DNA from 3 places in the Thalassolituus pacificus genome. Region 2 is predicted to be linked to each of the others. Evidence: predicted binding sites of a transcription regulator. Region 2 holds the regulator's gene; each other region holds the start of a gene.

What was found. Region 2 encodes LexA, which represses DNA repair genes until DNA is damaged. Its sites were predicted from a motif close to TACTGTNTANNTANACAGTA; they were not measured.
Region 1: the regulator LexA is predicted to act here: its motif matches at 1,748-1,767, upstream of recN (DNA repair protein RecN).
Region 3: the regulator LexA is predicted to act here: its motif matches at 2,164-2,183, upstream of recA (recombinase RecA).

The regions. Positions count from the first base shown of each region.
Region 1 covers NZ_JAOANI010000012.1:57,432-62,077, forward strand. Annotated here, with positions in the region: gene dnaK (molecular chaperone DnaK) at 1-945, opposite strand, end outside; gene grpE (nucleotide exchange factor GrpE) at 1,062-1,646, opposite strand; gene recN (DNA repair protein RecN) at 1,796-3,469, shown strand; gene fur (ferric iron uptake transcriptional regulator) at 3,569-3,976, opposite strand; gene NYR02_RS03300 (outer membrane protein assembly factor BamE) at 4,170-4,487, shown strand; gene NYR02_RS03305 (RnfH family protein) at 4,573-4,646, opposite strand, start outside.
Region 2 covers NZ_JAOANI010000014.1:426,097-430,742, forward strand. Annotated here, with positions in the region: gene htpG (molecular chaperone HtpG) at 1-371, shown strand, start outside; gene NYR02_RS06735 (YfaZ family protein) at 577-1,149, shown strand; gene NYR02_RS06740 (DUF6586 family protein) at 1,183-1,662, shown strand; gene NYR02_RS06745 (hypothetical protein) at 1,784-2,035, shown strand; gene NYR02_RS06750 (cell division inhibitor SulA) at 2,159-2,605, opposite strand; gene lexA (transcriptional repressor LexA) at 2,638-3,237, opposite strand; gene NYR02_RS06760 (TetR/AcrR family transcriptional regulator) at 3,514-4,158, shown strand; gene NYR02_RS06765 (L,D-transpeptidase family protein) at 4,218-4,646, shown strand, end outside.
Region 3 covers NZ_JAOANI010000012.1:357,056-361,701, reverse strand. Annotated here, with positions in the region: gene mutS (DNA mismatch repair protein MutS) at 1-1,522, opposite strand, end outside; gene NYR02_RS04640 (CinA family protein) at 1,597-2,082, shown strand; gene recA (recombinase RecA) at 2,254-3,291, shown strand; gene NYR02_RS04630 (regulatory protein RecX) at 3,272-3,754, shown strand; gene NYR02_RS04625 (helix-turn-helix domain-containing protein) at 3,953-4,646, shown strand, end outside.

The sequences.
Region 1 (4,646 bases), on a different contig from region 2:
CGAGCGGGTAACCAGCTCTTCGACCAGAGACTCCAGCTTGGCGCGGGTGACTTTCACATTTAAGTGCTTAGGACCCGTCGCATCGGCCGTGATGTACGGCAGATTAACATCAGTCTGTTGCGCAGAAGACAGTTCAACTTTGGCTTTCTCTGCCGCTTCTTTCAGACGCTGCAGGGCCAGTGGGTCGTTGTGCAGATCGATGCCGCTTTCTTTCTTGAACTCAGCTGCTAAATATTCGATCAGACGCAGGTCAAAGTCTTCACCGCCAAGGAATGTATCACCGTTGGTTGCCAGTACTTCGAACTGTTTTTCGCCATCGACGTCAGCCACTTCGATAATGGAAATATCGAAGGTACCACCCCCGAGATCGTATACCGCGATGGTGCGATCGCCGCCTTCTTTATCCATACCATAAGCCAGTGCCGCAGCGGTTGGCTCGTTGATGATACGTTTAACTTCCAGGCCCGCGATTTTACCGGCGTCTTTGGTTGCCTGACGCTGGGAATCGTTAAAGTAAGCCGGTACGGTAATAACCGCTTCAGTTACTTTCTCGCCCAGATAATCTTCTGCGGTTTTCTTCATTTTCTTCAGAATTTCAGCAGAGATTTGTGGTGGCGCGTACCTCTCGCCTTTGACTTCCACCCACGCATCGCCGTTATCCGCTTCCATGATTTTGTAAGGAACCATGGAAATATCTTTCTGCACCACAGCGTCTTTGAAACGGCGGCCGATCAGACGCTTAACCGCAAACAACGTGTTGTTTGGGTTGGTAACGGCCTGACGTTTGGCAGACTGGCCAACCAGTACTTCGCCGTCAGCATAAGCAACGACAGAAGGTGTGGTGCGGTCGCCTTCAGAGTTTTCAATCACTTTGGTTTTGTCGCCATCCAGGATTGCCACACAAGAGTTGGTGGTGCCCAGGTCGATACCAATAATCTTACCCATTTTCAAATTCTCCATTCATGGCAGCTTACGCTGCGTGAACTATTAACCGTTGTATTTGTGTTGCTTTCTATATGAGTCCGGGAAACAGGCTTTCAAGGCCTCCGGTAACAATTAAATCAGGCGTTTTCGTCGATTTGTGGTGCGCCTTTACTCACCACGACCATTGCCGGACGTAGCAGACGTCCCTGCAAGGTGTAACCCTTCTGCATCACGGCAATCACGGTATTGGGTGCAGCATCCGGATTTTCAACCATTGCCATTGCCTGGTGAAATTCAGGGTTAAACGCAGAACCGACCGGATCAACGCTTTCTACTTTGAATTTTTCCAAACCCGCGACCAGACCACTCAGTGTCATTTCCACACCTTCGCGCAGTGCCCGGGTTGATTCATCATCCGCAACGGCGGCCGCCAGAGCACGCTCCAGGTTATCAACCGTTGCCAGCATTTCGTTGGCAAATTTCTCAACCCCGAATTTGTGGGCTTTTTCCACATCCAGCTCAGCACGGCGACGGACATTCTGCATTTCTGCCTGAACACGCAGCACCTGTTCTTTCAGGTTTACCACTTCCTGCTCTGCGGCCACCAGTGCGGCAGTCTGATCATCAGCAGAATCTGTTGCCGTGGCATCCGCTGCATCCACCAGGGTTTCAGTATCCAGTTGCTCCTGGAGTTCTTCTTGAACTTTCTGCTCTTCCGACATGTATCTTTCCTCGGTCACTATTTTCGAAACTGTCCGCTATATGGGGGACGAATGGATGAGATTCAAGGGCTGAGCAACAACATTCTCTTGACAGAATCAGATACTGTATATAAAAACACTGTATATCCATTCAGATACGGAGCATCCCTATGCTGGCTCATCTGTCCATTCATCAGTTTGCGTTAGTCGACCAACTGGAACTCGAACTGCAACCCGGCATGTCGGTTATTACCGGTGAAACCGGCGCTGGCAAATCCATTTTGTTGGATGCCCTGGGGCTTGCTCTGGGCGAACGGGCCGATGCCGGCTGCGTCCGCAACGGTGCCGAAAAGGCGGAGGTGTCGGCCTCGTTTACACTGAATGAACAGGCCCGGCTGTGGCTGCAGCAACGCGATATTCCGACCGATGACGACCTGATTATTCTGCGCCGCATTATTTCCGCCGAGGGACGCTCACGCGGCTATATCAATGGCCGCCCAGCCTCCGCTAACGATCTTAAAGACATCGGCCAGTGCCTGATTGAGATTCACTCCCAACATGCGCATCAGCGTCTGCTGCAAAAAGACACCCCGCGTCAGCTACTCGATGCCTTTGGCGGCCTGCAGCTGCAGACAACCGAAGTTTCTCTGGTGTGGTCCGAATGGCAACAACATGCCAAACGCCTGGCCATGCTGCAGGAAGAAAGCGCCGAAGTCACCGCACAACGCCAACTGCTGACCTATCAGGTCGAAGAGCTGCGCCAGCTGGCACCGGGCGAAACCGAACTCGAAGAGCTGGAAACCGAACACAAGCGTTTGGCCAATGCCGAGAATATGTTGCTTAACGGCCAATACGCGATGGCCGCCTGCTACGGTGACGACAATGGCGAACTGGCGGCAACCCAACTGGCCTATCAGGCCATTACCCGGCTCGACAACATTGATGACCAGCACCCACTGCTGAACGAAGCCCGCGAACTGCTAAAACAAGCACAAATCCAGCTGGAAGAAGCCGGGCGTTCATTGCAGCATTATCTGGAGCTGGTCGATATCAATCCGCATCGGCTACAGCAGGTTGAAAGCCGCCTCAGCGATATTTACAGCATGGCGCGTAAACATCAGATTCAGCCGCAACAATTACATGCTTACTGGCAGGAACAGGAAGAAGCACTCGCCGGACTGAACCTCAGCGACGACGATCTGGCCGAACTCGAACAACAGGTGCAGGCACTGCAAGCCGAATACAGTACGCTGGCACAACAGTTAAGTAACGCACGCCAGACGGCAGCCGCGTGCATGGACAGCGAAGTCGAAGCTCATTTTGAAGCTTTAGCCCTGGGCCGCGCCCGCTTTATTACGCAGGTTGAAAGCGGCACTGCCGAACATGGCAATAAGCATGGTATTGATCAGATTGCGTTTTTTGTTCAGACCAACCCCGGCATGCCTGGTGGCCCGCTGGCCAAAGTCGCTTCCGGAGGCGAGCTGGCGCGCATCAGTCTGGCGATTCAGGTAGTTACCGCAGCGGTGAGCGAAACGCCAAGCCTGATTTTCGATGAAGTTGATGTGGGCATTGGCGGCGGTACGGCTGAACGAGTCGGCCGCCTGTTACGCACCCTCGGCAAAGACAGCCAGGTGCTCTGTGTAACGCACCAGCCACAGGTTGCTGCACAAGCACACCAGCACTATCAGGTCAGTAAAATCAGTGGTGACAGCGCAACCCACACCCAGCTTCGTGAACTGAGTGAGAAACAGCGCTCAGAGGAAATTGCGCGCATGCTGGGCGGTGTCGATATCACCAAACAGACCCTGGCGCATGCGCAGGAAATGTTGGCGCTGGTCAGGTAGACCGGTGCCAGCACGGCGATACTGACACACAGAAGCGCTAACCGACACGCATAAAAAAAGCAGCCAGTGGCTGCTTTTTTTATGCACAACAATACAGGCTTATTTCTTTTTGCGAACGTACAGCACCAGGCTGTGCTCAACCAGATCAAAGCCGTGCTCTTCAGCAATTTCATGCTGCAGACGTTCAATCTGCGCATTGGTAAATTCGATCACCGTACCATCATCAACATTCACCATATGGTCATGGTGTTCACCACGCGCCAGTTCAAACACAGAATGACCACCATCAAAGTTATGACGGGTCACCAGACCTGCGCTTTCAAACTGAGTTAAAACCCGGTAAACCGTTGCTAAGCCAACGTCTTCACCCGCTTCAATCAGGGATTTATAAACATCTTCGGCACTCATATGAGCGTCGATATTGGTTTCCAGAATGCTCAGGATTTTCACTCGTGGCAAAGTGACTTTAAGGCCTGCTTTACGCAACTCCACGTTCTGATCGGACATTGCTTTCCTCGAATATTTCACAGCAACTTGAATTATCGGGTATTATCGCGGGTCTAAGTCACAACGCAACAACAATGCAACTACAACGCACTAAGAGACAACACCTATTATTATGCGAATCTCAATTCTGACCCTTTTACTCGGTTTTGCAACCCTTTCCGGCTGTGTCTTCCCAGGGGTCTACAAATTGAACGTGCAGCAAGGCAACATCGTCACCGCCGACATGCTGGAACAGCTTAAACCCGGCATGAATGCCCGTCAGGTGGCGTATGTGATGGGTAATCCTGTGGTACGCAATCCATTCGAGCAACAGCGTTGGGACTACCTTTACACTCTGGAACAGCGCGACAAAGTGATTAAAAACTATACCATCAGTGTCTACTTTGATGCCCAGGGTAACTACACCCACTATACCGGCACCCTGCCCGATCAGGGATTTAAAGAAGAAGATCAACTGAAAACGCTGCCAAAAGAAGAAACGTCAGTGAATACCGTACCGACAGACATCTGAGAGCCGCCATTTCAGCCATAAAAAAGCCAGGCAGTGCCTGGCTTTTTTATACTATGTGTCTTGTGCTCACTGACGTGTATCACACTTACTTCTGCGCTTTGGCCGCCCGGTTAGCGCGAGCCTGCTTAGGATCAATAAGCAACGGTCGATAAATCTCAA
Region 2 (4,646 bases):
AAGAAACCCATAAAGATCTGGTTGAACGCGTGCAGAAGGCGTTGGATGGTGACGTTAAAAACGTCCGTGTCAGTTCCCGTCTGACCGATTCACCGGCTTGTCTGGTGGTGGGCCAATACGATATGGGTGGCCATATGCGTCGTCTGATGGAAGCTGCAGGGCAGGCGGTTCCTGAGCCTGAAACTGCGTTGGAAATTAATCCGTCGCACCCGCTGATCCAGCGTCTTGACAGTGAGCAGGACGACAGCCGTTTTGCTGAGCTGGCGCAGGTTATTTATGCGCAGGCACAGTTGGCGGAAGGCAGCCAGTTAAAGCAGCCGGCAGAATATGTCGCCCGTCTGAACAAACTGTTGCTTGATCTGATGCGTTAACAGCGACTTTTACTGGTCATAGTGTCTGTTAATCCGTGTTAACAGGCTCTGGTTGCGGCGGCCGTGGTTTAACCACTGCCGCCGCACTGCTATTATGCCGGCAAATAAAAATCAGCTGCTGTCTGTTGCTCTCTGATTATCGGGAGAACAGTGACGGATTATCCGCTCAGCAGCCGATGTTGTGATCTGATCATTGGGGAAAAATATGAAAACGTTGCGTTTGGCCGCTCAGGGATTTCTGACTGCTGGTGCTCTGGTTTTACCGACGCTGGCGCAAGCCGGAGGCTCGCTGGATATCAGCCTGGCCGATGATGTCGCCCGCGTTGCTTACGATGCCACTCAGATGGGTTCTGGTCTGCACATTAATCTGGCTGCTCTGCATCATGAGGATGACGGTGATATGGTGTCTGCCGGTCTGCATGTGGTGGATGTACGCCCATCAAGCAGCCATCTGTATATTGGTGTTGGCGCAAAATTGTTTGCCTTCACCACCGATGATTATGATGGTGCAGCGATGGGTGTGGGTGGCTTTTTCCGCTACAGCTTTCCGGCAGCTCCGGATGTCGGACTTGCTGGCTATGCTTATTACGCACCGCCGGTGGTGTCCTTCGGCGATGCTGAAAATATGATCAACAGCGATATCCGTTTGCAGTTCAGTCTGCTGCCTACGGCGCGTATTTATGCGGGTTATCGCTATAACACCATTCGTATCGAAGATATTAATGACCGCTACAAATTGGGCGATGGTGCTCACTTCGGTCTGACCATCGATTTTTAATCGGATTCTTGTTTTTCAGCCCGGGTAAGCGCTATGTCCCAGTGGATCGGTTTTACCAATCAGAAACTCTACCAATGCCGTCTGCTGTTAGCACAGCTGGCCGATGTACAGCCGGCGCCGCCGGTATTACAACAGGCGCTGGAAGAGAGTGCTTTGTATCAACTGCGTGACGCCTGGTTGTCTTATCTGGCTGAGCTGGGCGATATGGTGGCGTATCGCCAGCCGGTGCGTTCGTTAGCGGAGTTGCTGCAGCATGCGCCAATGACGACTGGCGAAATGCGTGAACTGCAACAGTTGGCGGATGATGGCTTTTCCTGGCTGGCGCAGATGCTGGCCGCTGCCGACGCACAGACCCGGCCAGCCGGTCTTAATCAGCCAGCGCAGGTGGTACAGACAATGGATGCGCCGGTTAAAATTGCACTGGTCGCAACACCTGAGTCTCCGGTAGCCGGTTGGCTGCTCGATCTGACCCGGCTGATCGACGGCCAGCGTGCTAATCGTCAGGAAAGTTGAGGCGCGACTCTGCCTGTTTACACAGAACCGTTTACTTTTTATTACTAACGGTTCTGTGTGTCTGCCAAGCTATTGAAAAGATCCTGTGATACACTCCCGCGCCCAGTTTTGAGAGGCGGTTATGGCGCGCTTTTTTGAAATCGTAGAACTTTCCAATGGCGACATCGCCCTGCGTCGTGCCGACGATCAGGACAGCGATGCGCTGGTGTGTATTCATTTTTCCGAGGATGCCAAGGCCAGCCTGCAGGCACATCATATGGATGTTGCGCGGGTGATGCTGGAAGCGGGAGTGCGCAAAGTGGGCGAACTCTCCGGCATGGAAGTCGAACGCGAAGATTTTGATACGCCGGAATATCAGCAGCGTCTGCACTGAACGCTGTTTAATCCGGTTGGCAGACTGATGCATGTTTGTCATCCGTCTGAAGCAGACATAAAAAAGCCCTGATAATCTCAGGGCTTTTTTATGTCTGCTTCATGTTGTTAAAGGGGATACCGCTCAGGGGCGACGCTGAATCAGCACCAGATGACTGCCACTCTGGTCGGCCTGCTGGCGGATAACCTGGCGTTCGCGGCTGCTCAGTTCTCCCTGCCATTCAACAATCATATGGCTGTTGCCGGCGGCGAGTACTTTGCTGCACAGCGCCAGCTGGGTATCGTTACACAGGTCGAGATGAATCACCGGTGAATGTTGCAGGCCCATGCTTTCCAGCCAGCTCTTATTCATTGGACGATGCGGGCTGAGCCACATCAGCCAGCGTTTATGTGCGTTGCACTGTGCCAGCATCGGCAGCAGGTGCATTGGTTGAATTGCGCCCCCTTCACTGACGATAACTTCCGTCAGGCTGCCGCGCAGCGCATTGCCTGCGGTTGGCGTTAATCTGCCTGGACGCTGGCTGCTGAGTGACAAACCGGCTTCTTCCATTCCGAGTAATAACTGACGCATAACAATCACCCCGAACCTGTGAACAATTACTGTTAGCTACGGCGTACGACGCCGACGTATAAACCTTCAACGGCAAATTCCGTTTCCCGTAAATCAACTTCAATCGGCTTAAAGTCGTCATTTTCCGGGTGCAGAATCACCTGATTACGCTTCTTCTCGTAGCGCTTAACCGTGACTTCGTTATCGACGCGGGCAACGATAATTTCGCCATTACGGGCGGTTTCGGCTTTGTGTACGGCAATATAGTCGCCGTCGAGAATGCCGATGTTTTTCATGCTGTCGCCCTGAACTTCGAGCAGGAAATCTGCAGAAGGGCGAAAGAAGCTGGGCGGAATTTCGCAATAATCGGCGATGTGTTCCTGCGCGAGAATAGGCTCACCGGCGGCTACACGACCAACAATGGGCAGCCCCGGATTGTGTTCTTCAACAATGCGCAGACCACGGGATGCGCCAGGCATGATTTCGATCGCACCTTTGCGGGCCAGTGCTTTTAAATGTTCTTCGGCGGCGTTAGGCGATTTAAAGCCCAGTTCGGCGGCGATTTCGGCGCGGGTGGGCGGAAATCCCGTATCTTCCAGAGAGGAACGGATGAAATCCAGTACCTGCTGTTGTCGTGCCGTGAGCTTGATCATGATGCTTATCCAGTCTGTTGATCCATACAGTATGGTGTAAATGTATACAGTATTTTATCCAGTGTAAACCCCTGTTCTTTGCTGTCTGTTTATTCCTCTGTTGCAGCCATATTTGATTCTGTATGCGGGTGGCAGGGTGGCGGTATCAGGCTTTTAGCCTTTGGCCTTATATGGGGTTGCCTAAATCTCGTTTTAAACGTATGTTTGAAACAGTTGTTTTGTACTGTCGGCGATGGCAATAAAGCCGCGACAGCGTGATAGGGCAGATGCAGGGTTATGGCACAGAAAGATACGGTAAAAAGTATCCTGAATGCGGCAGAGGAGTTGTTTTCGGAGCGCGGCTTCGCCGAAACCTCATTGCGGAATATCACCACCAAGGCGGGTGTGAATCTGGCGGCAGTGAATTATCACTTTGGCTCAAAGAAATCGTTAATTCAGGCGGTGTTTGCGCGCTTTCTGACGCCGTTTTGTGAAGATCTTGAACAGGAACTGGATGCTGTTCAGGCGCAGTTGGATGGCCATGTGCCGCAGCTACCTGGTTTATTGATGCTGCTATCGCAGACGGCGCTGCGTGCCGGGCATGACAGTCCGCGTCGCCTGGGCATTTTTATGCGTCTGCTGGGGCTGGCGTATACCCAGGGGCAGGGTCACTTACGGCGCTTTTTGCAGAAAGAGTATGGTCCGGTGTTCAAAACCTTTATGCGCCTGGTCACGGCGGCGACGCCAGAGCTGTCGGATGAAGATCGTTTCTGGCGCATTCACTTTATGTTGGGCGCGACGGTGTTTACCTTATCCGGTGCCGATTCGCTGACGGCGATGGCCGAACACGATCTGGGTAAGGGATCGGATATTGCGCAGGTTGTTGATAAATTGATACCTTTCCTCGCATCCGGTCTTAACGCTCCGCATCAGGCTGGCTGAGCGGAGCCGGGATTCCCGTTTTCCGCTTTATTTACCAACAGGCCTTTGTTATGGCGCCAATGGCTGCGCAAACACATTCTTCGCAACCCGCTACTGAGACATCCCTGATCGAAGTGTCTATTGCCGATCAGGTCTTGCGTGTTTCCAGTGCCGGTATCTGCCATCTTTATCCGGTTTCCACGGCGCTTAATGGTGCCGGCGAGCAGGAGAACTCAGGCTGCACTCCCCGAGGCTGGCATCGTATCCGTGCCTGTATTGGCGGTGCACAGCCGTTAAATACGGTATTTGTTGGCCGCCGCCCCACCGGAGAACAATATTCACCGGAGCTGGCAGCCGCACATCCGCAGCGTGACTGGATTCTCAGCCGCATTCTTTGGTTGCAGGGGCAGGAAGTGGGGGTTAATCGTCTGGGGAAAGTCGATTCGATGCGCCGCTATATCTACATACATGGCACCCCCGATTCTGAGCCGATGGGCCAGCCTTTGTCC
Region 3 (4,646 bases), on a different contig from region 2:
TTTTCAGCTCCGGGGTGATAAAACGCTCGGCATTTTTCAGCGTTTGACGACGGATATATTCGGTCGGCGCAGCATCGGACTGGGCTTTGGATATTTCGATGTAATAGCCGTGTACGCGGTTGTAGCCCACTTTTAAGGTGCTGATACCGGTGCGTTCTTTTTCCTGTTCTTCGAGTTTGATCAGGTAGTCGCCGGCGTTTTCGCTCAGTGCGCGCAGTTCGTCCAGCTCGCTGTCGTAGCCTTCAGCAATGACACCGCCGTCACGGATAATCACCGGTGGATTTTCAATAATGGCTTTGCTCAGGCGTTCAACCCACTGCGGAAACTCCGGTGCGCGCTCCAGCAATTGTGCTGCCAGAGAGCTGTCGAGACGAGTCAGTTGCTGGCGGATATCCGGTACGATGGTCAGTGCATCGCGCAGCCGCGCCAGATCGCGTGGACGGGCAGAGCCCAGCGCCACGCGCGATAAAATACGTTCAATATCACCCACCTGTTTCAGGCTGCTGTGCAACTCTTCGGCGGCGTAGTGCTGAATAAGCTGGGCGATGAGCCCTTGCCGCTGTTGCAGTAAAGCCTGCTCGCGCAGTGGGCGGTTAAGCCAGCGCTTGAGCAAACGGCTGCCCATCGCCGTGGCGGTTTTATCCATAATCCAGGCCAGGGTGTGCTGACTGTCACCTTTCTGGTTGATGTCGATCTCCAGATTCCGGCGGCTGGCGGGGTCGATAATAATGGCGTCGTCCGGTTGCTCAATCTGCAGCGAGCGGATGTGCGGCAGGTTATTGCGCTGGGTTTCCTGGGCGTAATTGAGCAACGCACCGGCAGCACGGATCGCGACTGTCATATGCTCACAACCAAAGCCGCGCAGGTCGCGGGTTTTTAGTTGTTGAGTTAACAGGCGGAAGGCGGTGTCTGATTCAAAGTGCCACGGTGCCTGTAATTTGGCCCCCTGACGTTCGCGCATTCCGTTTGGCTGGCGCTGATCTTCATTGAGTAATAATTCGGCCGGACGCAGACGTTCGACCTCGGCCAGAAGAGCATCTTCACCGTCGACTTCCAATACCGAGAACCGCCCGGAGCTGATTTCCAATACGGCTAAGCCATGACGCTGCTGTTCGGAGCAGAGGGCAACCAGCAGGTTATCCGAGCGTTCATCCAGAAACGCCTCATCGGTCAGGGTGCCCGGTGTAATCACGCGCACCACTTTGCGCTCAACCGGCCCTTTGCTGGTCGCCGGATCACCGATCTGCTCGGCAATAGCAACGGACACGCCCTGCTTTACCAGACGGGCGATGTAGTTGTCGGCGGCATGATAAGGAATGCCGGCCATTGGAATCGGTTCACCACCACTTTGACCGCGCGCGGTTAAGGTGATGTCGAGTAACTGCGCCGCACGCTTGGCATCGCTGTAAAATAATTCGTAAAAATCGCCCATGCGATAGAACAAGAGAGTGTCGGAAAATTCGGCTTTGATGCGGAAGTACTGTTGCATCATTGGCGTGTGCTGGGCAGTTGCCTGGCTCATCGGGCGAGTGTCCTTAAAAAACGGGCGTGTTAATGTAAACAGCTGATTGTAAGTGATTCCGCGAGGATACAGAAATGAGCCCTGAACTGAATGCTTCCATTACCGTGCTGGCCGAAATACTGCAAAGCCGTAACTTGCGGCTGGTCACCGCGGAGTCCTGTACCGGTGGCGGTATCGCCAGTGCGCTGACGGATATGGCGGGCAGTTCGCAGTGGTTTGAATGTGGTTTTGTCACCTATTCCAACGAAGCTAAAATCCGTTATCTGGGTGTGCCGCCGCTGGTCATCGAACAGACCGGCGCGGTTAGTGAAGAGACCGTGCGCGCCATGGTGGCGGGAGCGGTCAATAATAGCCTGGGCGACCTGGCGGTGGCGGTCAGTGGTGTGGCCGGCCCCGGTGGTGGATCCGACGAAAAACCCGTTGGCACCGTCTGGTTTGCCTGGGGAAACGACGAGCATCAGATTACCGAGTGCTGCCATTTCCCCGGCAATCGTGAGCAGGTGCGCGCGCTGGCGGTGGTGCATGGTGTTCAGGGATTGTGCCGCTGGTTATCTTGCTGATGCCGTATCCGGTGTTGATTGATGCCGGGTCACCGCCGCTTAAAAAAGAAGGGTTGGCGCTGGCAATAAGCTGTGCTTAAATACTGGTTAAATTTACAGTGATTGGTCCGGTGCAAGACAACAGACCTCTCAGCCTGAATCACCACAGTTAAACACAGACAGGACAGAGCGATGGATGCTAACAAACAAAAAGCACTTGATGCGGTACTGAGCCAGATTGAACGTCAGTTTGGTAAAGGCGCCATTATGAAAATGGGTGAACAGCCGCGCGAAGCCATTCCCGCTATTTCTACCGGTTCATTGGGACTGGATATCGCTCTGGGTATTGGCGGTCTGCCGGTTGGCCGTATCGTTGAGATCTACGGCCCGGAAAGTTCCGGTAAAACCACACTGTGTTTGTCGGTGATGGCACAGGCGCAGAAAATGGGCAAATCCGTTGCCATTATTGATGCCGAGCACGCACTTGATCCTCTGTACGCCGAAAAGTTGGGCATTGATCTGGACAGTCTGCTGGTGTCTCAGCCAGATACCGGCGAGCAGGCGCTGGAAATTTGTGACAGCCTGGTGCGCTCTGGTGCGGTGGACGTCATCGTTGTCGACTCCGTTGCAGCTCTGGTTCCTAAAGCTGAAATTGAAGGCGATATGGGTGACAGTCATGTTGGTCTGCAGGCACGTCTGATGTCGCAGGCGCTGCGTAAAATCACCGGTAACGTTAAAAATGCCAACTGTCTGGTGATCTTTATTAACCAGATCCGTATGAAAATCGGTGTGATGTTCGGCAGCCCGGAAACGACTACCGGCGGTAATGCGCTGAAGTTTTACTCTTCCGTACGTCTGGATATCCGTCGTATTGGTTCGGTAAAACAGGGTGACGAAGTTATCGGTAACGAAACCCGTGTGAAAGTGGTGAAAAACAAAGTATCGCCACCGTTCAAGCAGGCCGAATTCCAGATCATGTATGGTCAGGGGATTTACCATATGGGCGAAGTTATTGATCTGGGTGTTAAGTGCGGATTGGTGGATAAATCCGGTGCCTGGTACAGCTATAAAGGCGACAAGATTGGCCAGGGTAAGGCGAATGCTGCTTTATTCCTGCAGGATCACCCGGAAATGGCCAGTGAGATTGAAGCAGGAATCCGCAGTCAGATGCTGGCGGTAGCTGTTACATCCGACACGACCAGTGAAGTGGATGAAGAAACCGAAGCCTGAGCTGACGCAGGTTGAATTACGCCGGGCAGCCGTTGATCTGCTGTCCCGGCGTGATCATTCCCGCCGCGAGTTAACACGCAAACTCTCACCGAAAGCAGCCGATCCCGAAGATGTGGACAGGGTGCTTGATGATCTTGCCGAACGTGATTGGCAGTCTGATGAGCGTTTTGCTGAATCCTTTCTGAACAGCCGCTGTCACCGTTACGGCCCTTTGCGCTTGCAACAGGAGCTGCGTGAAAAAGGCCTGAACAGTGAACAGATTCAGGCGGCTATCGCCAACTTAGCAACCGATTGGTTCGAGCTTGCGGCCGAGTTTGCCCAGCGCAAATGCAGTGGCGGGCTGGAACGTAACGATGTGCGTGAACGCGCCCGGTTGTACCGTTTTCTGGCTTATCGCGGCTTTAATGGCGACCAAATCAACTACGCACTGGAACAATTGCAGGCATCCAGCTTGCCGGAATAAATCAACTTTCCGGTGCTATCTAGTGAATTTTCCTGACTAAACTGCCTTTTTCACGACATTATTTCCACTGTCGCCTCAGTCTATTGACACTCTCCTCACTGCTAACCATGATCGAATTGGTACATTTATATATAGAACATCTGTTCAATTTCCGGTGGAGACCGGCAATTAATAATCATAAGATCGTTGGGGAGGGATATGAGCCCAACTGTACAGGTCGATATCGTACTGGTGCAGCACCTGCTGAGTTTCTGGGACAGTCAAGGTATTGATATCACTCCTGTCTGGAGTTTATTAAGCATGACGCCGGCGCAACCTATGCCGCCATGGGTCGATGCTGACAAGCTGAAGCTTGCCCACCAGTATGTCGCCGCACAAGGCAGCGATAGACTGCTGCCTGCCCGTACCGGTCGATATCTGGCGCAACGCGATTTGCCGCTTAGCCGCTTGTTAAAATATTCTGAGAACCTCTCTCAGGGATTGCCGGCCGCATTACGTTTTATGCACCTGTCGGTCGGCAGTATTCACTTCGTTATCAGTGCCGGAGAGCACAAAGTGGTGGTTCGGGCTGAGCCCCATGCCGGATTGCAGCTTTTGCCGCAGCAGTTACTGCAAGCCGTGGTTACCCTGGCGGAAGCCTGCCATCAGGTATTGGGCAGCGGTTATGCCGACCATGATCTGACCGTATCTGCACCACTGGAATCTGCACATATTGCCGAGCTTAACGATTTTCTGATTCCCGATGTCAGGGCCGGCGATCACTATACGCTGGAGATATCGGCTGCCGCCTGGCAGCGTCTGAATCCGCGGCAGCAGCCTATTTTGTACGTCAGTCTGTTGCGCGATTTTGATCGTAATGCCGATAAGTTTCAGGAGCAGTTGCGGCTGTACA